One region of the Streptomyces sp. NPDC050619 genome, then DNA from elsewhere that is predicted to be linked to it. Evidence: riboswitches for the same ligand, from Rfam matches in the RefSeq annotation. Region 1 holds a riboswitch; each other region holds the start of a gene.
What was found. Region 1 has a riboswitch for cobalamin ahead of AB0I77_RS08985 (ribonucleoside-diphosphate reductase subunit alpha). Riboswitches for the same ligand answer to the same signal wherever they lie in the genome.
Positions count from the first base shown of each region.

Region 1 (7,236 bases):
GAGCTGGAAACCCGGTCTGGTCATCACCAGCGCGCTGGTGTGCGGGCTGTGGGGGTACTTCCTGTGGGTGGGCGTCCATGAACCCCTGGGCGGGATCAACCAGCTGTTCCCGATCTTCGGTATCTCCAACCAGCTGCTCGCGGCGGTCGCGCTGGCCGTCTGCACCACCCTGCTGGTGAAGTCGGGACGCCTCAAGTGGGCCTGGATCACCGGGATTCCGCTCGCCTGGGACGCCACGGTCACGCTGACCGCGAGCTGGCAGAAGGTGTTCTCCAGCGACCCGAAGGTCGGCTTCTTCAAGCAACGGTCCGTGTTCCAGGACGCGATCGACCGGGGCGAGGTGCTGCCGCCCGCCAAGTCCATGGACGACATGCGCACCGTGGTCACCAACTCCACGGTGGACGGCGTCCTGTCGGCCGTCCTCGCGATCCTGATCGTCGTCGTCATCGTCGACGCGGCCCGCGTCTGCGTCCGGCATCTGCGCCGCCCGGCGCTGTCCACGCTGAGCGAGGCGCCGTACGTCGAGTCGAAGATCGTCGCTCCGGCCGGGCTGATCCCGACGCGGGAGGAGAAGGAGGAGGAGCGCCGTGCGGTCGGCATTCCGGCAGACACTTCGGGCGCTTAGGAGTGTGCGCTGGTATGTGCGGGAGTTGACCGATGAGTCGGCATACGACCGCTATGTCGCGCATGTTCGCGAGGAGCACCCGGACACGTGGGTGCCCTCCCGGCGCGACTTCGAGCGGATGCGCACGGACCGGCAGGAGGCGGACCCCCGGCAGGGGTTCCGCTGCTGCTGAGGGAGCTGTTGGGGGTGCTGTTGATGTGCTGATGAGGTGCGGCTTGGGCCGATAAACGGCCGATATGCGGACGGGGGCTTTCGCTTTCGTGACACCGTCGCCTAGATTGCCTGCGCGTTGCACAGGTGATCAGTGAGGGGATGGAGCCGCGGTATGTCACAAGCGCCTGAAGTGAGACCCCCGGTGGTGACACCGGCCCGCGTGGTCATAGCGCTCTGCCTCGTCGCGCCCTTCGTGGCGATGCTGTGGGTGGGGTCGTACGCCAAGACGGACCCGGCGTTCATCGGCATCCCGTTCTTCTACTGGTACCAGATGCTGTGGGTGCTGATCTCCACCGCGCTGACGATGACCGCGTACAAGCTGTGGCAGCGCGACCAGCGCGGTCGCACGGCCCAGAGCACGGCCCAAAGCAAGGCCCAGAGCACGGCCCAGAGCAAGGGTGAGTCGGCATGAACGACGGCGTGAACGGCGTCGCACTCGCCGTCTTCATCTTCTTCTTCCTGGCCGTCACGGTCCTGGGCTTCCTGGCCGCGCGCTGGCGCAGGGCCGCGGACGAGAACAGCCTCGACGAATGGGGCCTGGGCGGCCGGTCGTTCGGTACCTGGGTCACCTGGTTCCTGCTCGGCGGCGACCTGTATACGGCGTACACCTTCGTGGCGGTCCCGGCGGCGATCTACGCGGCGGGCGCGGCCGGCTTCTTCGCGGTGCCGTACACGATCCTGATCTACCCGCTGATCTTCACGTTCCTCCCCCGCCTGTGGTCGGTCTCGCACAAGCACGGGTATGTGACGACGTCGGACTTCGTGCGCGGGCGCTTCGGCTCGAAGGGCCTGTCGCTCGCCGTGGCGGTGACCGGCATCCTCGCGACGATGCCGTACATCGCGCTCCAGCTGGTCGGCATCCAGGCGGTGCTGGACGTGATGGGCGTCGGCGGCGGCGAGGACACCAACTGGTTCGTCAAGGACCTGCCGTTGCTGATCGCCTTCGGTGTGCTGGCGGCGTACACGTACTCGTCGGGTCTGCGCGCCCCCGCGCTGATCGCGTTCGTGAAGGACACGCTGATCTACATCGTCATCGCGGTGGCGATCATCTACATCCCGATCAAGCTCGGCGGCTTCGACGAGATCTTCGCCAAGGCGGGCGACGCGTTCAGCCAGACCAACCCGGCGACGGGCGCGCCACGTGGTGCGCTGGTGCCGGGAGAGGCGGGCCAATGGACGTACGCCACGCTGGCGTTGGGCTCCGCGCTCGCGCTCTTCATGTACCCGCACTCCATTACGGCGACGCTGTCCTCGCGCAGCCGTAACGTGATCCGCCGCAACACGACCATCCTGCCGCTGTACTCGCTGATGCTGGGCCTGCTGGGTCTGCTGGGCTTCATGGCGATCGCGGCCGGGGTCAAGGTCAGCAACGGGCAGCTGGCGATCCCGCAGCTGTTCGAGAACATGTTCCCGGCCTGGTTCGCCGGCGTGGCCTTCGCGGCGATCGGCATCGGCGCGCTGGTGCCGGCGGCGATCATGTCGATCGCGGCCGCGAACCTTTTCACCCGCAACATCTACAAGGACTTCATCAAGCCGGACGCGACGCCGGAGCAGGAGACCAAGGTCTCCAAGCTGGTCTCGCTCCTGGTGAAGGTGGGGGCGCTGGTCTTCGTCCTGACGATGGACAAGACGGTCGCGATCAACTTCCAGCTGCTCGGCGGCATCTGGATCCTTCAGACCTTCCCGGCCCTGGTCGGCGGCCTGTTCACCCGCTGGTTCCACCGCTGGGCACTGCTCGCGGGCTGGGCGGTCGGCATGGTGTACGGCACGGTCGCCGCGTACGGCGTGGCCTCGCCGACGCAGAAGCACTTCGGCGGCTCGGCGAAGGAGATCCCCGGCATCGGGGAGATCGGCTACATCGGCCTGACGGCGTTCGTGCTGAACGTGGTGGTCACCGTGGTGCTGACCTTCGTCCTCAAGGCGCTGAAGGCTCCGGAGGGCATCGACGAGACGAAGCCCTCGGACTACACGGCGGACGCGGGCGACCCCGGCGTAGCGGTGGAGCTGCCGCCGGCCACGGCGGGCGCCGCACACTGAGTCGTACGTGCTCACGGGCCGCCGGTGAAATATCCGGCGGCCCGTCTTCGACCCAGCGGACGATGCGCTCCGCCCACCGCATCTACGAACGTCTGGGCTTCGTCCGCACCGTTCCTTCACAGTGAGCGGGAGTGAGTCCGCCTACTGGCACGCTCCGAACGGTCTTGGGCGCACTGGTCGTCCCCCGCGGCCGGAGGCCGCTGATGGGCGCTGCCGCAACCGGGCAGCGACACGGATCCTGTCCGTGGTCCGATCCGGAAGGGCGGAGTCCCTCACGACCTGGCCTCCCGAGCGCGACTGGAACCCGATCCCGCACCTCGACGACATCACTCTGCTCACCTACGAGTTGACGCTCTGACACCGACGCGACACAACATGTGGGGGGTGCTTCCCGAGCACGGCACAAGATGTATGCTCGTGCTCGCTGTCGCCGCAGGGGAATCCGGTGCGAATCCGGAACTGTCCCGCAACGGTGTACTCGCGTGCATCCGCACGCCTGTTCAGTCCGAGGACCTGCCGACAGCGTGCCCGGCCGTGCGGTCGGGTGCCCTGACGTCCGGGCCTCGTGGAATGGGCCGGTGGACGCGACGCCGTGTGCGCTCGTGCCGCCCCCCTGTCCCTCCGCAAGGCCCCCGTGCCGAGCGAGGGAGAGCCCCACGTGACCATCGCGCCAGCCGAACCGGCTTCAGCAGCCCTGGAGAACGACGGTCCCAAAGCCGCGTTGCTGCGGACCCTGACCGAGCTGACCGCCGACCTCCCCGACGCCGACCCCGGCAGAGTCGCCGCCGCCGCGCTGCGCGGCCGGTCCGCGCACGCGGACGGCACGGAGTTGCGCGAGCTGGCCACCGAGGCGGCGGCCGGTCTCATCTCCGAGGACCCCGCCTACTCCCGGCTCGCCGCCCGGCTGCTGACGATCAACATCGCCGCCGAGGCCGCCTCCGAGGGCGTCACGTCCTTCACCGAGTCCGTCGCCGTGGGACATCGGGAAGGGCTCATCGCCGACCGTACGGCCGAGTTCGTGCGCATCCACGCCGACCGCCTCGACGCGCTCGTCGACCCGGACGCCGACGACCGCTTCGGCTACTTCGGCCTGCGCACCCTGCACGGCCGCTATCTGCTCCGGCACCCCCTCACGCGCAACGTCATCGAGACGCCCCAGCACTTCATGCTCCGGGTGGCGTCCGGTCTCGCCGAGGACGACACGTCGAGGGCCCTCGACGAAGTCGCCGCGCTCTACCGGCTCATGAGCCGCCTCGACTACCTCCCCTCCTCCCCCACGCTCTTCAACTCCGGCACCCGCCACCCCCAGATGTCGTCCTGCTACCTCCTCGACTCCCCCAAGGACGAGCTGGACTCCATCTACGACCGCTACCACCAGGTCGCCCGCCTCTCGAAGCACGCCGGAGGCATCGGCATCGCCTACTCCCGCATCCGCTCCCGCGGTTCGCTGATCCGGGGCACGAACGGGCACTCCAACGGCATCGTCCCGTTCCTGAAGACCCTCGACGCCTCGGTCGCCGCCGTGAACCAGGGCGGCCGGCGCAAGGGCGCGGCGGCGGTCTACCTGGAGACCTGGCACTCCGACATCGAGGAGTTCCTGGAGCTGCGCGACAACACGGGCGAGGACGCCCGCCGTACGCACAACCTCAACCTCGCGCACTGGGTCCCGGACGAGTTCATGCGCCGGGTGAACGCGGACGAGCAGTGGTCCCTCTTCTCCCCCGCCGACGCGCCCGAGCTGGCCGACCTGTGGGGCGAGGAGTTCGACGCGGCGTACCGCGAGGCGGAGGCAGCCGGCCTCGCGCGCAGGACCATCCCCGCCCGTGACCTGTACGGCCGTATGATGCGCACCCTCGCGCAGACCGGCAACGGCTGGATGACCTTCAAGGACGCCGCCAACCGCACCGCCAACCAGACGGCCGAGCCGGGGCACGTCGTCCACTCCTCCAACCTCTGCACGGAGATCCTGGAGGTCACGGACGACGGGGAGACGGCGGTCTGCAACCTGGGGTCGGTGAACCTGGGCGCATTCGTCTCAGGCAGCGACATCGACTGGGAGCGGCTGGACGAGACCGTCCGCACGGCAGTCACCTTTCTGGACCGCGTGGTCGACATCAACTTCTACCCCACGGAGCAGGCGGGCCGCTCGAACGCGCGCTGGCGTCCGGTCGGCCTCGGTGTGATGGGCCTCCAGGACGTCTTCTTCCAGCTGCGCCTGCCCTTCGACTCGCCGGAAGCTCGTCAGCTCTCCACGCGCATCGCCGAGCGCGTCATGCTCACCGCGTACGAGGCCTCCGCCGACCTCGCCGAGCGGAGCGGCCCGCTGCCGGCCTGGGAGAAGACCCGTACGGCCCGGGGTGTCCTGCACCCCGACCACTACGACGTGGAGCTGACCTGGCCGGAGCGCTGGGCGGCCCTGCGGGAACGTCTGGCCACCACCGGCCTGCGCAACTCCCTCCTCCTCGCCATCGCGCCGACCGCCACCATCGCGTCCATCGCGGGCGTGTACGAGTGCATCGAGCCGCAGGTCTCCAACCTGTTCAAGCGCGAGACGCTGTCCGGCGAGTTCCTCCAGGTCAACTCGTATCTGGTGAAGGAACTGAAGGCGCTGGGCGTCTGGGACGCCCGCACCCGGGAGGCGCTGCGCGAGGCAAGCGGCTCGGTGCAGGGCTTCGCCTGGATCCCCGAGGACGTACGGGCCCTGTACCGCACGGCGTGGGAGATCCCGCAGCGCGGACTGATCGACATGGCGGCGGCCCGGACCCCGTTCCTGGACCAGTCCCAGTCGCTGAACCTCTTCCTGGAGACGCCGACCATCGGCAAGCTCTCCTCGATGTACGCGTACGCCTGGAAGTCGGGCCTGAAGACGACGTACTACCTGCGCTCGCGCCCGGCGACCCGCATCGCCCGCGCGGCACAGGCCCAGGCCGAGAAGACCGTCCCCGTACAGCAGACGGCCGACCCCGACGCCGTCGCCTGCTCCCTGGAAAACCCCGAGTCCTGCGAGGCCTGCCAGTAATGCCCACCCAGAACCTGCTCGACCCCGGCTTCGAGCTGACTCTGCGCCCCATGCGCTACCCGGACTTCTACGAGCGCTACCGGGACGCCATCAAGAACACCTGGACCGTGGAGGAGGTCGACCTCCACTCGGACGTCACCGACCTCGCGAAGCTGACCCCGGGTGAGCAGCACATGATCGGCCGGCTGGTCGCGTTCTTCGCGACGGGCGACTCGATCGTGTCGAACAACCTCGTGCTGACCCTCTACAAGCACATCAACTCCCCCGAAGCGCGCCTGTACCTGAGCAGGCAGCTGTTCGAGGAAGCGGTCCACGTCCAGTTCTATCTGACCCTCCTGGACACCTACCTCCCCGACCCGCAGGACAGGGCCGCGGCCTTCGACGCCGTGGAGAACATCCCCTCCATCCGCGAGAAGGCCGAGTTCTGCTTCAGGTGGATCAACGAGGTCGAGAAGCTGGACCGCCTGGAGACCCAGGCCGACCGCCGCCGCTTCCTCCTCAACCTCATCTGCTTCGCCGCGTGCATCGAGGGCCTGTTCTTCTACGGCGCCTTCGCGTACGTCTACTGGTTCCGCAGCCGGGGTCTGCTGCACGGGCTGGCGACCGGCACCAACTGGGTGTTCCGCGACGAGACGATGCACATGAGCTTCGCCTTCGAGGTGGTCGACACCGTCCGCAAGGAGGAGCCGGAGCTGTTCGACGACCGGCTCCGGCAGCAGGTCACCGACATGCTGAGGGAGGCCGTCGAGGCCGAGCTCCAGTTCGCGCGCGACCTCTGCGGTGAGGGGCTCCCGGGCATGAACACCGACTCGATGCGGCAGTACCTGGAGTGCGTCGCCGACCAGCGCCTGACCCGCCTCGGCTTCGCCCCGGTCTACGGCTCCGAGAACCCCTTCTCCTTCATGGAGCTCCAGGGCGTCCAGGAACTGACCAACTTCTTCGAGCGGCGCCCTTCGGCGTACCAGGTGGCGGTGGAGGGCACCGTGGACCTGGACGAGGACTTCTGACAGACGTCAATGGTGATCCGGGCCGCGTGTGCGGCGCGGCCCGGATCACCATCATTTCCCCCGAGGTGAGCAGAGCCGATGATCAGCCGTCTCCCTCTCGACGAGCAACTTGAGTCCCTGCGTGCGGTGCTCTCACGAAACGATGTGCTGACGGAGGTGCTGGCGCGCACCGCGGCACTGAATCTGCCCGGGTGGTACGTGACGGCGGGCTGCCTGTTCCAGACCGTGTGGAACGTGGTCACCGACAGGCCACCGGCCGGCGGCATCAAGGATTACGACGTCTTCTACTTCGACGCCGGCGATCTGTCCTGGGAGGCCGAAGACGCGGTGATCAA
Region 1 is NZ_JBFAIR010000004.1:132,872-140,107, forward strand. Features, by position in the region: gene AB0I77_RS08960 (carbon starvation CstA family protein) at 1-625, shown strand, start outside; gene AB0I77_RS08965 (YbdD/YjiX family protein) at 588-797, shown strand; gene AB0I77_RS08970 (DUF3311 domain-containing protein) at 951-1,250, shown strand; gene mctP (monocarboxylate uptake permease MctP) at 1,247-2,875, shown strand; partial or broken gene AB0I77_RS08980 (GNAT family N-acetyltransferase) at 3,162-3,233, shown strand; cobalamin riboswitch at 3,270-3,411, shown strand; gene AB0I77_RS08985 (ribonucleoside-diphosphate reductase subunit alpha) at 3,534-5,894, shown strand; gene AB0I77_RS08990 (ribonucleotide-diphosphate reductase subunit beta) at 5,894-6,901, shown strand; gene AB0I77_RS08995 (nucleotidyltransferase family protein) at 6,980-7,236, shown strand, end outside.

Region 2 (7,236 bases), on a different contig from region 1:
CACCCCACTCCCATCGGCCCCCGCCACAAACGTCTCCGGCTCTCGCCAAGCAGTCACCACCCGCCGCACCCCCGCCTCCAGAATCAGCCGAGCACACGGCACCGGCCGGGACGCCCGCCGAGCGCACGGCTCCAGGCTGCTGTAGACCGTCGCGGACGCCAGCCGCACATCCCCCGGCCCGATCTTCGCCAGCGCCGCCTCCTCCGCGTGCACGACCGGATCGCCCTCCCGGGAGTACCCCCGCGCCAGCTCCGTCCCGTCGGCCGCCACCACCACCGCGCCCACGCTGAACGCCGTCTCCGAGGGCGGGCACAGGGCCGCCAGCTCGCAGGCGCGGGCCAGCCAGTGCCGGTCGGCGGCGGACGGGAGGCTGCCGGTGCCGGGTGCCGTCGGCTCGTACCGGATGAGGACCACGTCGCCGATGGGCCGCGTCTCCACGAGCCGGAGCCGTCCACGCTGATACACACCCGGCCCGAACAGCCGGGGCGCGTCCGGATCGCCGACGAACAGCGGGGCCAGCACCAGCTGGAGCTCGTCGGCGAGGCCCTGCCGGAGCAGCTGGGTGTGGATCTGCCCGCCGCCCTCGACCATCAGACGGCGGACCCCCCGGACGTCGTACAGATGCTCCAGCAACAGCCGCCAGTCCAGTTCACCACCCTGAGAAACCAGAGGCACCACCTCCGCCGTCAGCCCCACCCCCCGAACCCGCCCCGCCCCCTCCTCCGTCGTATAGACGATCTTCTCCCCACCCGTGTGCCAGAACTTCGCCGTCGGATCGAGCTCGCCCGACCCGCTGACCGTGACCTTGAGCGGATACTCCGGATTCCCCGCGGCGACCCGCGCGGCCCGCCGCTCCGGCGAGTTGACCAGCAGCCGCGGGTTGTCGGCCCGAATGGTCCCCGCGCCGACGAGGATCGCGTCGACGGACGCCCGCACCTCGTCGACCCGGTCGAAGTCGGCCGGGCTGGAGAGCAGCAGGCGGTCGGGGCCGGTGTCGTCCAGGTAGCCGTCGAGGGAGACGGCGGCGGAGAGGAGGACGTACGGGTGAGGCATCGGCGCGGTCCCTCTCGAAGGCGGCGGCACGGCGGGCTTGGTTCAAGTTTGAAACAAACCTACACTGGGGGCATGACGACTCGCTGGCTCACCTCGAAGGAGCAGCGCGCCTGGCGCGCGTACGTCGCCGCGTCGCTCCTCCTGGAGGACGCGATCGACCGGCAGCTCCAGCAGGAGGCCGGCATGCCACACCTCTACTACTCCATCCTCGCCTACCTCTCCGAAATGCCGGAGCACCGTCTGCGCATGACCGATCTCGCGGAGAAGCTGAAGATCACCCGCAGCCGGCTGACGTACGCGGTCACCCGCCTGGAGAAGGACGGCCTGCTGCGGCGCGAGAACTGCCGAGGGGACAAGCGGGGCAGCGTCGCCGCGCTCACCGAAGAGGGGATGGCGGTGCTGGAGCGGACGGCGCCCGGCCACGTCGAGACAGTCCGCGCCTCCCTCTTCGACCGGCTCACTCCGGAGCAGGTGGATCAGCTGGAGGAGATCTGCACGGGGATCGCGCAGGGGCTCCAGGGGGACGACGCCCAGTCCGCACCCGAGGACGTCCCGTGGCGCCGACGCTCCTCTCCGTCCTGCTCATAACGCCTCCCGCTCATAACGCGCCCCGCCCAAAACGCCTACAACGCCCATAACCTGCATCACAGAGCATTGCTTCAACTTTAAAGCATGGGGTAGGGTCCCTAGCCGTAGATCTGTTTCAAATCTGAAGCAGATATGAGCACCGGACCCGGGAGAACCCCATGCCCGACTTCCCCACCGCCACCCCCCGCTCCCGCGTCCGCGTCCCCCTGCGCTTCCACGACGGCTACGGCGTCGACGCCGACCTGGTCACCTTCCACGGCCTCGCCGACGGCCAGGAACACCTGGCCGTCGTCCTCGGCGACCCGGCGCCCGGCACCACCCCGCTGGTCCGGCTGCACTCCGAGTGCCTGACCGGGGACGTCTTCGGCTCGGCCCGCTGCGACTGCGGACCGCAGCTGCGCGAGGCGGTCGAGCGCATCGCCGACCGCGGCGGCGTCCTGCTCTACCTCCGCCAGGAGGGCCGCGGCATCGGCCTCTACAACAAGCTCGACGCGTACGCCCTCCAGGACCAGGGCCTCGACACGTACGCCGCCAACACCGCGCTGGGCCTGCCCGAGGACGCCCGCGACTACACGGCGGCCGCCCAGATGCTGCGGGCCCTCGACATCCCGAGCCTGGACCTGCTCTCCAACAACCCCGACAAGGCAGACCAGTTGAGGGATCTCGGCATCGACGTCCAGGACAGGATCCCGACCGGCGTCTTCACCACCGCGCACAACGTCCGCTACCTGCGCGCGAAGGTCCTCCAGACCCAGCACACCCTCCCGCTGGGCGAATTGAGGGAGCAGCCGGAACTGCTGGCGGAACGTCACGCGGGCTGAGGACCCGCTACACCATTACCCGGAACGGCCGTACCGGCGTCACTCCGGCGCGTGCGCCAGATACGCCAGTACGGCCAGCACCCGGCGGTGCCCGCTGTCCCTCACCGGCAGCCCCAGCTTCAGAAAGACGTTGCCGATGTGCTTGTGGACCGCGCGCTCGGTGACGACGAGACTCTTGGCGATGGTGGCGTTGTCATGCCCCTCCGCCATCAGCTTCAGCACCTCCCGCTCCCGCGGAGTGAGCGAGTCCAGCGGAGTGTCCCGCCGCCGGGACAGCAACTCGGTCACCACCTCGGGATCGAGAGCGGTCCCCCCACCCGCGACCCGCTCCAGCGCGTCGAGGAACTCATCCACCCGACCCACCCGGTCCTTGAGCAGATAACCCACACCACTGCTCCCACCACCCAACAACTCAGCGGCATACGACTCCTCGACATACTGCGAGAGCACCAGCACCGGCAGCCAAGGAATCTCCTTACGCGCCTCCAGCGCCGCACGCAGCCCCTCGTCACGGAACCTCGGCGGCATCCGCACATCCAGCACGGCCACATCCGGCCGGTGCTCCAGCAACGCCGGCACGACCTCGGGACCGGTGCCGACGACGGCGGCCACCTCATGCCCGGCGGACGTCAACAGCAGCACGAGTCCTTCCCTGAGCAGGGCGTTGTCCTCGGCGATCACCACACGCACGGCAGCTCCACATCGATCACGGTCGGCCCTCCGGCCGGGCTGGTCACATCGAACGTCCCGTCCAGCGCCGCGACCCGCCGCCGCATGCCGAGGAGCCCCGAACCACCGGCCTCGTCGGCGCCGCCCCGGCCCTCGTCGCGCACCCGCACCGTCAGCCCGCGCCGGGTGCGGGCGAGCCGGACCTCGGCCCGCGTCACCCCGCTGTACTTGGCGACGTTGGTCAGCGACTCGGCCACCACGAAGTAGGCGGCGGCCTCCACGGCCGCGGGCGCCCGCGGGCCCTCGTCCACGCCGTCGTCGTCGACGGACACGGTGAGTCCGCTGCCGGCGGCCAGCGCCCGCACCGCGCCGACCAGTCCGCGGTCGGTGAGGATCGGCGGATGGATGCCGCGCACCACGTGCCGCAGCTCCGTCAGCGCCTCCTCGGCCTGGTCCTGGGCGTCGTCCAGCAGCTTGCGCGCGGCCTCGGGATCATGGTCGTAGGCGCGCTTGGCGAGCCCGATCCGCATGGACAGGGCCACCAGCCGGGCCTGCGCACCGTCGTGCAGGTCCCGCTCGATGCGGCGCAGCTCGGCACCGTGCGCGGCGATCGCGTCGGCCCGGGTCTCCTTCAGCTCCTCCACCCGCGCGGCCAGCTGGGCCTTGGGGGACGGCATGAGCAGTACGGTCGACCAGTGGGCCTCGATGTCCGCGAGCCGCACGATCAGCGGCAGCACCACCGCGCGCCGCCGCAGCAGCCCGCACCACACGCCGTCGACGACCAGCCCTACGGGCCACAGCGGCAGCGCGAGGAAGACGAGCGCGCCGTAGAAGTAGTAGGCGAGCATCCAGCGCAGATCGATGAGCGTGCTGGGATCGCGTACGGCGATCCGCAGGCGCTCGCGCAGGGTTCCGTCGAGGCCCTGATAGGCCTCGGGAATCCGCCGCTCGGTCCAGGCGGACGTCAGCTGCCGCTTGGCCCCGGCGATCCGGCGGATCAGCAGCACCGTCTCGGGCAGTATCCACGCACCGACCACCGCGAGCGTGCCGATGGCGGTGATCAACAGCACGGTGATGAAGATCCACACGCCGAACGCCATCGCCGCGGCCACCACGAGATGCACCGTGGCCCACGCGGCGCGCTGGACCGTTTTCCACATGGGGCAAAGCTAGAGGACGCGGGCCGGGCGGTCGGGTGAGGAGGCACCCGTGTGAGGGTGTAGCGCGCTACACCCTCACACGGTCCCTCAGCCGGTGTCGGCAGGGCGGACGGCCCAGCGCTCCTCGACCCTGGCCAGCCGCCAGTACGCGAGGGCCGCTGCCCAGACGACCACGAACAGACCGACGATGACGTAGCCGACGTTGTCCAGGTCCAGGCCGGCGATCCAGCCGGTGACGCGGTCGCGCAGGCCGAGTTTGTCGTGCAGGACGCCCACCAGCTCGATGGTGCCGACGAAGAAGGCCACCGCGATGGACAGGCCGGTGATGGCGAGGTTGTAGAAGACCTTCCGCACCGGGTTGGAGAACGCCCACTGGTAGGCGAAGTTCATGAACGTGCCGTCCAGCGTGTCGAACAGGCTCATGCCCGCCGCGAACAGCAGCGGCAGGCACAGGATCGCGTACCAGGGCAGCCCGGCGGCGGCACCGCTGCCGGCCATGGCCAGCAGCAGGACCTCCGTCGTCGTATCGAATCCGATGCCGAAGAGGAAACCGAGCGGGAACATCTGGCCGGGGCGGGTGATGGACTTGGTGAACCGGCCCAGCACGCGATTCATGAAGCCGCGGGCGTCGAGGTGCGCCTCCAGCTCGGCCTCGTCGTAGCGTCCGCCGCGCATGGCCCTGAAGACGCGCAGGATGCCCAGGAGCGCGACCAGGTTGAGGGCGGCGATGAGATACAGGAACGATCCGGAAACCGTCGTACCGACGGTCCCGAGGATCTGGTGGCTGCGGGACCCGTCGTCCATCAGGGTGCCCGCGAGCTTCGCCCCGCCGGCGACCAGCAGCGCCATGACGACCACCACGCTGGAGTGCCCGAGGGCGAACCAGAAACCCACCGACACGGGCCGCTTGCCGTCCGCCATCAGTTTGCGGGTGGTGTTGTCGATCGCCGCGATGTGGTCGGCGTCGAAGGCGTGCCGCATGCCCAGCGTGTACGCGGTGACGCCCAGTCCGACCCCGAACGCCTTGGAGCCCATCTCGTAGTGACTCGGTATCACCAGCAGGAACAGAATCCCGAAGGCCACGACATGCAGGGCGACGATCACCCCCAGCAGCCCGGCGGTACGGACGGTGTCCTCACGGCGCCAGCGGAAGGACCCAGTGGCGGCGGCGATTTCGGACCCGCCATGGGGACCGCCATGGGGCGCAGCATGGGGACCACCCTGGGGCACACCTTTGGGCACGCTCATACAGTCACGCTCCAGCACCTCGTGGATCAGCTTCGTGATGCCGTGGCCGGTCTCCTGGCTGACGGGTCGACGCGCCCGCCCCTGCCTTCCCGGCCCGAGGGCCAGTGGCGTCGTACATGGGATGTACATGGGACGGGAACTACCCGATCACAGTGGCGAGGGCCGCTCCGGCCTGAGCCCCGAAGGGCTGTCACCGGTCTTCCCGAACACCACGGCCCGCCCACCCTAGAAGCCACGGCCGACACCTGCAAGGCTGCATATCTGCTCAGGTATCAAGGCAAGTTGAGAAGAAGACATCACCGGCCGCACAGGCAGCTGCGATGATGACCCCATGCACCTCGTCCCCGCGGAGCGGGCCGGCCTGCGCACCATCGACGGACATCGGGTCTGCGATGCCATCGCCGCCGTCGGCGAGCCCGATCACGTACGCACCTGGGCCGACCGCTTCTCCCTCCTCGCCGACCCCGGCCGCCTGGCCCTCCTCCTCGCCCTCCACGGAGCCGGCCCGCTGGCCGTCTCCGACCTGGCCGTCGCCACCGGCATGAAGGACACCGCCGTCTCCCAGGCCCTGCGCCTGCTGCGCACGGCGGGCATCGTGGAGGGGGCGAAAGACGGCCGGATCGTGCGGTACCGGGTGGTGGACGAGCGGACTTCGGAGTTGCTGAAGCACTGCGCGCGTTGAACGCCGGGTGAGAGTTCGTCGAGCGCGCAGTCAGTGCCCGACCGCATCGGCAATCTCGGCCGCCTGCCCCGTTCGGGCGATTCGCCGGGCGCGGATGCGGTTGCGCGCGGTGAGCCCTGGCGCGGCGCGTGATGATCGAGCGATGCGCATGCTTGCAGGACGAGAAGGCCGTGGACGATGCACACCGGCGATCGGCAATGCGCCATTCAGGCCGGTAGGGGGCGGCTGTGGCCGAGAGTGAGCCGCAGCCCGACAAAACCGGGCAAGCCGGGGGAGCCGGAGTGGACCGGTCGGAAGGATTCGGAGAGCGGTTGCTCGGGGTCCTGCTGGACCGGGCACACGAGATGCCACCGCAGTTGGTCGCTCCGTTGATCGCCGAGGAAGTGTCCAAGGTCGGCGGACGGGACGTCTCGATCCTCCTTCAGGACTATGCGCAGGAGTTCCTCGTGCCGCTGCCGGGGAGGGGGCTGCTGGTCGGTGCACCCGAAGCGATCGGCGACTCCGCGGCCGGCACGGCCTTCCTGCGGATGGCCCCGGTAGAGGTCCCGCAGGCCGGCGGCGTTCGGATGTACCTGCCGTTGCTGGACGGCAGTGACGAGGTCGGGGTGATGGCGCTCACCCTGGACAGGGTCGATGACGACGACCGGCGGCTGCTGCGCAGGCTCGCGGGTCTGGTCGCCGACATGCTGGTCACCAAGCACGCCTACACGGACCGCTTCTTCCAGGCCCGGCGCCGCGAGCCGATGAGCGTGGCCGCGGAGATGCAGTGGAGTCTGCTGCCGCCGCTGTCGATGTCCGTGCCGCAGGTCGAGGTGGCGGGCATCCTGGAGCCCGTCTACGACATCGCCGGCGACAGTTTCGACTACGCCCTCAACGACGACATCCTGCATGCGGCCGTGATTGACGCGATGGGCCATGGCCTGGACGCGGCCACGATGGCGACCGTCGCCGTCGGCGCCTACCGGCACGCGAGACGCGCCGGCATCAGCCTCGCCGAGAAGTACGCGTTCATGGA
Region 2 is NZ_JBFAIR010000020.1:24,212-31,447, forward strand. Features, by position in the region: gene AB0I77_RS29450 (dihydrofolate reductase family protein) at 1-1,053, opposite strand, end outside; gene AB0I77_RS29455 (MarR family transcriptional regulator) at 1,126-1,641, shown strand; gene ribA (GTP cyclohydrolase II) at 1,800-2,462, shown strand; gene AB0I77_RS29465 (response regulator transcription factor) at 2,502-3,152, opposite strand; gene AB0I77_RS29470 (histidine kinase) at 3,140-4,291, opposite strand; gene AB0I77_RS29475 (HoxN/HupN/NixA family nickel/cobalt transporter) at 4,379-5,539, opposite strand; cobalamin riboswitch at 5,566-5,791, opposite strand; gene AB0I77_RS29480 (metalloregulator ArsR/SmtB family transcription factor) at 5,871-6,221, shown strand; gene AB0I77_RS29485 (PP2C family protein-serine/threonine phosphatase) at 6,503-7,236, shown strand, end outside.
Region 2: it holds a riboswitch for cobalamin, as region 1 does, so the genes downstream of both, AB0I77_RS29475 (HoxN/HupN/NixA family nickel/cobalt transporter) here and AB0I77_RS08985 (ribonucleoside-diphosphate reductase subunit alpha) in region 1, are expected to answer to the same signal.

Region 3 (7,236 bases), on a different contig from region 1:
AGAGCGGCGGTGATGCGTTCGCTGTCCGCCCGGCGGGCGTAGAAGACCGCCGCGTCCTGCTCCCGGAAGGGTTCCAGGCCGCGGAACGGGCAGACCCGCAGCGACGGGTCGAGCCCGAGCAGCAGGGCGGCGGGGATCAGGTACGCAGTCGTCGCCCCGGTGCCGACGTCCGCGGCCACCGTCATGCCGACGACCCCGCCCTGCTCGGTGTCCCACACCGGCGCTCCGCTGAACCCCTGTTCGACGGCCGTCCCGTGGGACTCCATGGAGGTCCAGCCCTTGCCGACGGGCGCCCGGAGCCGGCCGTGCGCCCACACCCCGTGGTCCTCGGTCCGGGACGGGAAGCCCAGCACCCGGAACGGGTGGTCCCACACGGCCGTACCGCCCGCGAACCGGACCGGAGCGGTCCCCGGCACCGCCGCGTTCAGGGTCAGCAGAGCGATGTCGCCGCCGCCGTCTCCGGTCACCGGACGCCACTGGGTCACGGTGGCCCTCAGCCGGGAGGAGGGCGGGGTCAGCAGGGGGAAGTCGACGGCCACGGGAGCGGTGGGCGGCACCGGGTCCGCCTCGCCGGTGCCGAGCGCGTCCGCGACGACGTGCGCGCACGTGCACAGGGTGCGCTCCGCGATCAGAAAGCCGCAGCCGGCGACCTGCCCGTCCGCGCTCCAGAACCGTGCGATACCCCGCGGGAGTTCGTCATCAGGAGCGGTCGTCGCCATCACGCTGCCCCGGGATGACGGACTCGTCCGGATTCGCCCACTGCATACTCACCGTGAAGTGCGCCTCGGTCGCCCCCCGCGCCACCACGACCCCCGCCTCCGCGCTGAGCGTGATCCCGAACTCGACGGTCACCGATCCGGGCGGTCTCGGCAACGCGCGGGCGCCGTCGACCACCGCGCCGAGCGCGGGCCGCACTCGGGCGAGGGCCTGCTGGAGGGTCTCGGCCGCACCCGCGACCACTGCGCCGCGCGACACACGCCGCACCCCGGCCGGCCCGTCCCCGGCCACCTCCAGCAGCACGATCTGACCGTCGTCGAGGAGCATCTCGCCCACGTACGCCACCGTGCGTCCCCTCCCGCATCCACCGCGCCCCCGTATGAGGCATGGGTGATATTGCAGGCGCTCACGTTCCGCGTTCACAAGCGGGTTCGTCGAATGCCGCCCGTGGAGGGGAATTCCGTTCAAGCAGGTCCCGTCGGCCGCCCCGCCGTGCTAGCGATGTGGGCCTCAGCACACTCCGCTCTCGCAGGTCAACAGCAAGTTGACGGCCCTTCCAACCCCGTGGTGGACTGCCGGAGCCAATACGGCGGCAGGAGAGGAAGCCGGTGCGAATCCGGCGCGGTCCCGCCACTGTCACCGGGGTAGGAAGCCCCGGGAGCCAGGAACTCTCGCCGCCGGTCTCGTCGAACCAGGGCGTGGACACCCTGAGTGAGGACATATCGCCATGTGCGGCTGCCTGTTGAGGTTCACCACCAGCACCCTGTCTGTGACAGCGGTCGGCTGAGTCCATGCGTGCCGATCGCGTCTTCGCGTACGGCGCCGCCGCCGGCCTCCTCGGTGACCTGCTCCTCGGCGATCCACGCCGCGGGCATCCGGTCGCCGCGTTCGGGCGGGCCGCGGGTGCCGTGGAGCGGGTGTTGTGGCGGGACCACCGGGGGTGGGGCGCGCTGCATGCCCTCGTGTGCGCGGGTGGTGCCATGGCGCTCGGCGCCGTCGCCTCTCGTGCCGTACGGACGTCCCCTGCCGCCTCCGTCGCGCTGACCGGTGCCGCCACCTGGGCCGTCGTGGGCGGGACTTCGCTTGCCCGGGAGGCGCGTGGCATCGGGGGTGCGCTGGAGGCGGGGGACATCGAGGCCGCCCGGGCGCGGCTGCCGCGGTTGTGCGGGCGGGATCCGCAGGCCCTTGATGCCGATGGGATCGCTCGGGCTGTGGTGGAGTCCGTTGCTGAGAACACGTCCGATGCGGTGGTCGGGGCGCTGGTGTGGGGGGCCGTAGCCGGCGTACCCGGGCTGCTCGGGTTCCGGGCCGTGAACACCCTTGACGCCATGGTCGGGCACAAGTCGCCCCGGTATCGGCGGTACGGGTGGGCCTCCGCCCGGCTCGACGACCTCGCCGGGTGGCCGGGAGCGCGGCTGACCGCCGTACTGAGCGCGGTGGCGGGTCCGGATCCGCGCGGGGCCGTGCGGGCCTGGCGGGCGGACGCGGCGAAGCATCCGAGTCCCAACGCCGGGCCCGTGGAGGCGTCGTTCGCGGGGGCGCTCGGGGTACGGCTGGGCGGGACGTTGTCGTACGGCGGGCGGGTGGAGCATCGCCCGGTGCTGAACGGAGCGGGCCGCGCCGTCACCACAAAGGATGTCGAACGGGCCGTACGACTCTCGCAACGCGTCAGTTGGCTCGCTCTCGGCGGGTGCGTGGCCGCACGGCTTCTCACGAAGGGGCGTACCTCATGAACGGCGGTCTCCTCGTCGCCGGTACCACCTCCGACGCCGGCAAGAGTGTCGTCACCGCCGGGATCTGCCGGTGGCTGGTGCGGCAGGGGGTCAAGGTCGCTCCCTTCAAGGCGCAGAACATGTCCCTGAATTCGTTCGTGACGCGGGAGGGCGCCGAGATCGGGCGGGCGCAGGCCATGCAGGCGCAGGCCTGCCGGGTCGAGCCCACCGCGCTGATGAATCCCGTGCTGCTCAAGCCGGGGGGCGAGCAGAGCAGTCAGGTCGTGCTCATGGGGAAGCCCGTGGGTGAGATGAGTGCCCGTGGCTATCACGGCGGGCGGCAGCAGCGGCTGCTCGGGACCGTTCTCGACTGTCTCGCCGAATTGCGGGGCACGTATGACGCGGTGATCTGTGAGGGGGCCGGCAGTCCTGCCGAGATCAATCTGCGGCGGACCGACATCGTGAACATGGGCGTGGCGCGCAATGCGCGGCTGCCCGTGCTCGTGGTCGGTGACATCGACCGCGGCGGGGTGTTCGCCTCCTTCTTCGGGACCGTCGCGCTCTTGTCGCCCGAGGACCAGGAACTTGTCGCCGGGTTTCTGGTCAACAAGTTCCGCGGGGATGTCAGCCTGCTGGAACCAGGGTTGGAGATGCTGCACGGGCTCACCGGGCGGCGGACGTACGGCGTGCTGCCCTTCCGGCACGGGCTCGGCATCGACGAGGAGGACGGGCTGCGCGTGTCTCTGCGGGGGACGGTGCGGGAGTCGAACACCGCCCCGCCCGTCGGCGAGGACGTGCTGCGGGTCGCCGTCTGTGCCGTTCCCCTCATGTCCAACTTCACCGACGTGGACGCGCTGGCCGCCGAACCGGGTGTCGTCGTGCGGTTCGTGGACCGGCCGGAGGAACTGGCCGACGCCGATCTGGTGGTGATTCCGGGGACGCGGGGTACGGTCCGCGCACTGGAGTGGCTGCGGGAGCGGGGGCTGGCCGACGCCCTCGTCCGCAGAGCCGCCGAGCAAAGGCCCGTCCTCGGCGTCTGCGGTGGCTTCCAGATCCTCGGCGAGCACATCGAGGACGAGGTCGAGAGCCGGCAGGGTCGTGTGGAGGGGCTCGGGATCCTTCCCGTCCGGGTGCGGTTCGCCCGCGAGAAGACCCTCACCCGGCCCGTCGGCGAGGCCCTCGGCGAGCGCGTCGAGGGGTACGAGATTCATCACGGGGTCGCCGACATCAGCGGCGGACTTCCCTTCCTGGACGGCTGCCGGGTCGGGCAGAGTTGGGGCACCCACTGGCACGGCTCACTGGAGTCGGACGGGTTCCGGCGGGCGTTCCTGCGCGAGGTGGCCGCCGCCGCGGGCCGCCGTTTCGTGCCGGCCGCCGACACGTCGTTCGCCGCGCTGCGCGAGGAGCAACTCGACCGGCTCGGCGACCTGATCGAACAGCACGCGGACACGGACGCGCTGTGGCGGCTCATCGAGTCGGGCGCGCCGCAAGGACTGCCTTTCATTCCACCGGGAGCGCCCGCATGAGCACAGTGTTGTTGTTGTCGACCGCCGACACGGACCTGCTGGCGGCGCGTGCCGCCTCCGGTGCCTCGTTCCGGATCGGCAATCCGACCCGGGTGGACGTGGCGGCGGATCTGCCCGCGCTCCTCGAGGGCGCGGACATCGCCGTCGTACGGCTGCTGGGCGGCAAGCGCGCCTGGGAGGACGGGCTCGCCGCCCTCAAGGCGTCCGGGATTCCGACCGTGCTGCTCGGCGGGGAGAGCGTGCCCGACGCGGAGCTCATGGCCGAGTCGTCCGTGCCCGCGGGGGTCGTGGCAGAGGCGCTGCGGTATCTCGTCGAGGGCGGCCCGGAGAACCTGACTGAATTGTCCCGCTTCCTCTCGGACACCGTGCTGCTGACGGGCGAGGGGTTCGTCGAGCCGCGGAAGATGCCCGAGTACGGCGTCCATGGCTCGCCCGCGCCGCAAGAGGGGCGCCCGACCATCGGCGTGCTCTTCTACCGTGCGCACGAGCTGTCCGGCAACACCGCCTTCATCGACACGCTGTGCGACGCGATCGAGGCGCACGGCGCCAACGCCCTTCCCGTCTACTGCGGTTCGCTGCGCGGCGCCGAGGAAGGCCTGTACGACATCCTCGGCCGGGCCGACGCCCTGATCGCCACCGTCCTCGCCGCCGGCGGCACGCACGCCTCGCAGGCGTCGGCGGGCGGTGCCGAGGAGGCCTGGGACATCGGAGCGCTGGCCGACCTCGACATCCCCGTGCTGCAAGGGCTCTGCCTGACGTCGTCCAAGAGCGCCTGGGACGAGTCCAGCGCCGCCCTCTCCCCCATGGACGCGGCGATGCAGGTCGCCATCCCGGAGTTCGACGGGCGGCTCATCACGGTTCCCTTCTCCTTCAAGGAGCAGGGTCCGGACGATGTTCCGGTCTACGTCGCCGACCCGGAGCGGGCCGCGCGGGTCGCCGGGATCGCCGTACGGCACGCGCGGTTGAGGCACAAGCCGAACCACGACAAGAAGCTCGCGCTCGTCTTCACCGCCTACCCGACCAAGCACTCGCGCGTCGGCAACGCGGTGGGACTGGACACGCCCGCTTCGGCGGTACGGGTGCTGGACGCGCTGCTAGACGCCGGGTACGGCGTCACCGAATACCCCTCCGGCGGCGACGAGTTGATCCACCGGCTCATCAACGCCGGCGGTCACGACGTCGAGTGGCTGACGGAGGAGCAGCTGGCCTCCGCGCCCGCGCGCGTGCCGCTCTCCGACTACCGGGCCTGGTTCGACAAGCTCGACCCCGGGCTGCGGGACTCGATGCTGGAGGCATGGGGCGAACCGCCCGGCAGCCTGTACGTCGACGGGGACGACATCGTGCTCGCCTCCCTCCAGTTCGGGAACGTCGTCGTGATGATCCAGCCGCCGCGCGGCTTCGGGGAGAACCCGATCGCGATCTACCACGACCCCGACATGCCGCCGTCGCACCACTACATGGCGGCGTACCGGTGGCTGGAGCATTCGTTCGGCGCGGACGCCATCGTGCACATGGGCAAGCACGGCACGATGGAGTGGCTGCCGGGCAAGGGGCTCGGGCTCAGCGGCGGTTGTGCACCGGACGCCGTGCTGGGTGATCTGCCGCTCGTCTACCCCTTCATCGTCAACGATCCCGGTGAGGGCACCCAGGCCAAGCGGCGCGGGCACGCCACGGTCGTCGACCACCTCGTGCCGCCGATGGCCCGTGCCGACACCTACGGCGACCTGGCCAAGCTGGAGCAGCTCCTCGACGAGTACGCGCTCGTCTCCGACCTGGACCCGACCAAGGCGCCGGCCGTGCGCGCGCAGATCTGGACGCTGGTCAAGGCGGCCGAGCTGCACCACGACCTGCATGTGGACGACCAGCCGGATGACGACGCGTTCGACGAGTTCGTCATGCACATCGACGGCTATCTGTGCGAGATCAAGGACGTGCAGATCCGGGACGGGCTGCACATCCTGGGCGGCGGGCCGGTCGGCGAGCCGCGCGTCAACCTGGTGCTCGCCGTGCTGCGCGCCTCGCAGGTGTGGGGCGGGCAGGCGAACGCGTTGCCGGGGCTCAGGGCCTGTCTGGCGGGTCATTTCGGGCTCGTGGAGAAGGAGTTGCTCGCCGAGCCGGGGGCGCCGGCGAAGGTGCCGGTGGAGCTGACGGAGCTGGTCGAGGGTCCGGCCCGGACGGCCGCCGATGCCATCGACCTGCTGGAGCAGTTGTGCCGGCGGATCGCGGAGGGCATGGAGGAGCGCGGCTGGGCGGTCGCCGAGAGTGCGCCGCTGGTGAGTGAGGTGCTGGGGACCGAACTCCCCGATGCCGTCCGGGTGGTGGAGTTCGCCTGTGCCGAGGTCGTGCCGCGCCTGGAGAAGACCACCGACGAGATCGGGCACATCCTCAAGGCGCTGGACGGCGGTTACGTCCCGGCGGGTCCGTCCGGCTCGCCGACCCGTGGGCTGGTCAACGTCCTGCCGACCGGCCGCAACTTCTACTCCGTCGATCCCAAGGCCATTCCGTCCCGGCTGAGTTGGGAGGTCGGGCAGTCGCTCGCCGACTCGCTGGTGCAGCGGTACCTGGCCGACACCGGGGAGTATCCGAAGTCGGTCGGCCTGACGGTGTGGGGTACGTCCGCGATGCGCACCCAGGGCGACGACATCGCCGAGATCCTGGCGCTGCTGGGGTGCCGGCCGGTGTGGGACGACGCGTCGAGGCGGGTGACCGGGTTCGAGGTCGTGCCGGTGGAGGAGCTGGGCCGGCCTCGCATCGATGTCACGGTCCGGATCTCCGGGTTCTTCCGGGACGCGTTCCCGCACGTGGTCGGGCTGATCGACGACGCGGTGCGGGCGGTGGCCGCGCTGGATGAGCCGGCCGAGTCGAACTTCGTGCGGGCGCACGTGGACGAGGATGCCGCTGAGCACGGGGACCGGCGGCGGGCTACGGCTCGTATCTTCGGGTCCAAGCCGGGGGCTTACGGGGCGGGGTTGCTGCCGTTGATCGATGCGCGGAACTGGCGGTCGGATGCGGATCTGGCCGAGGTGTACGCGGTGTGGGGCGGCTATGCGTACGGGCGGGGGCTCGACGGGCGGGCGGCTCGGGGGGACATGGAGACGGCGTTCAAGCGGATCGCGGTGGCGGCGAAGAACGTCGACACGAGGGAACACGATCTTGTCGACGCGGACGACTATTTCCAGTACCACGGCGGCATGGTCGCGATGGTGCGGCATCTGACGGGGGCGAGCCCCGAGGCGTACGTGGGGGATTCGGCGACCCCGGATCAGGTGAAGACGCGGACG
Region 3 is NZ_JBFAIR010000005.1:75,707-82,942, forward strand. Features, by position in the region: gene AB0I77_RS11130 (serine protease) at 1-719, opposite strand, end outside; gene AB0I77_RS11135 (CU044_2847 family protein) at 700-1,044, opposite strand; cobalamin riboswitch at 1,269-1,411, shown strand; gene AB0I77_RS11140 (cobalamin biosynthesis protein) at 1,509-2,450, shown strand; gene AB0I77_RS11145 (cobyric acid synthase) at 2,447-3,955, shown strand; gene cobN (cobaltochelatase subunit CobN) at 3,952-7,236, shown strand, end outside.
Region 3: it holds a riboswitch for cobalamin, as region 1 does, so the genes downstream of both, AB0I77_RS11140 (cobalamin biosynthesis protein) here and AB0I77_RS08985 (ribonucleoside-diphosphate reductase subunit alpha) in region 1, are expected to answer to the same signal.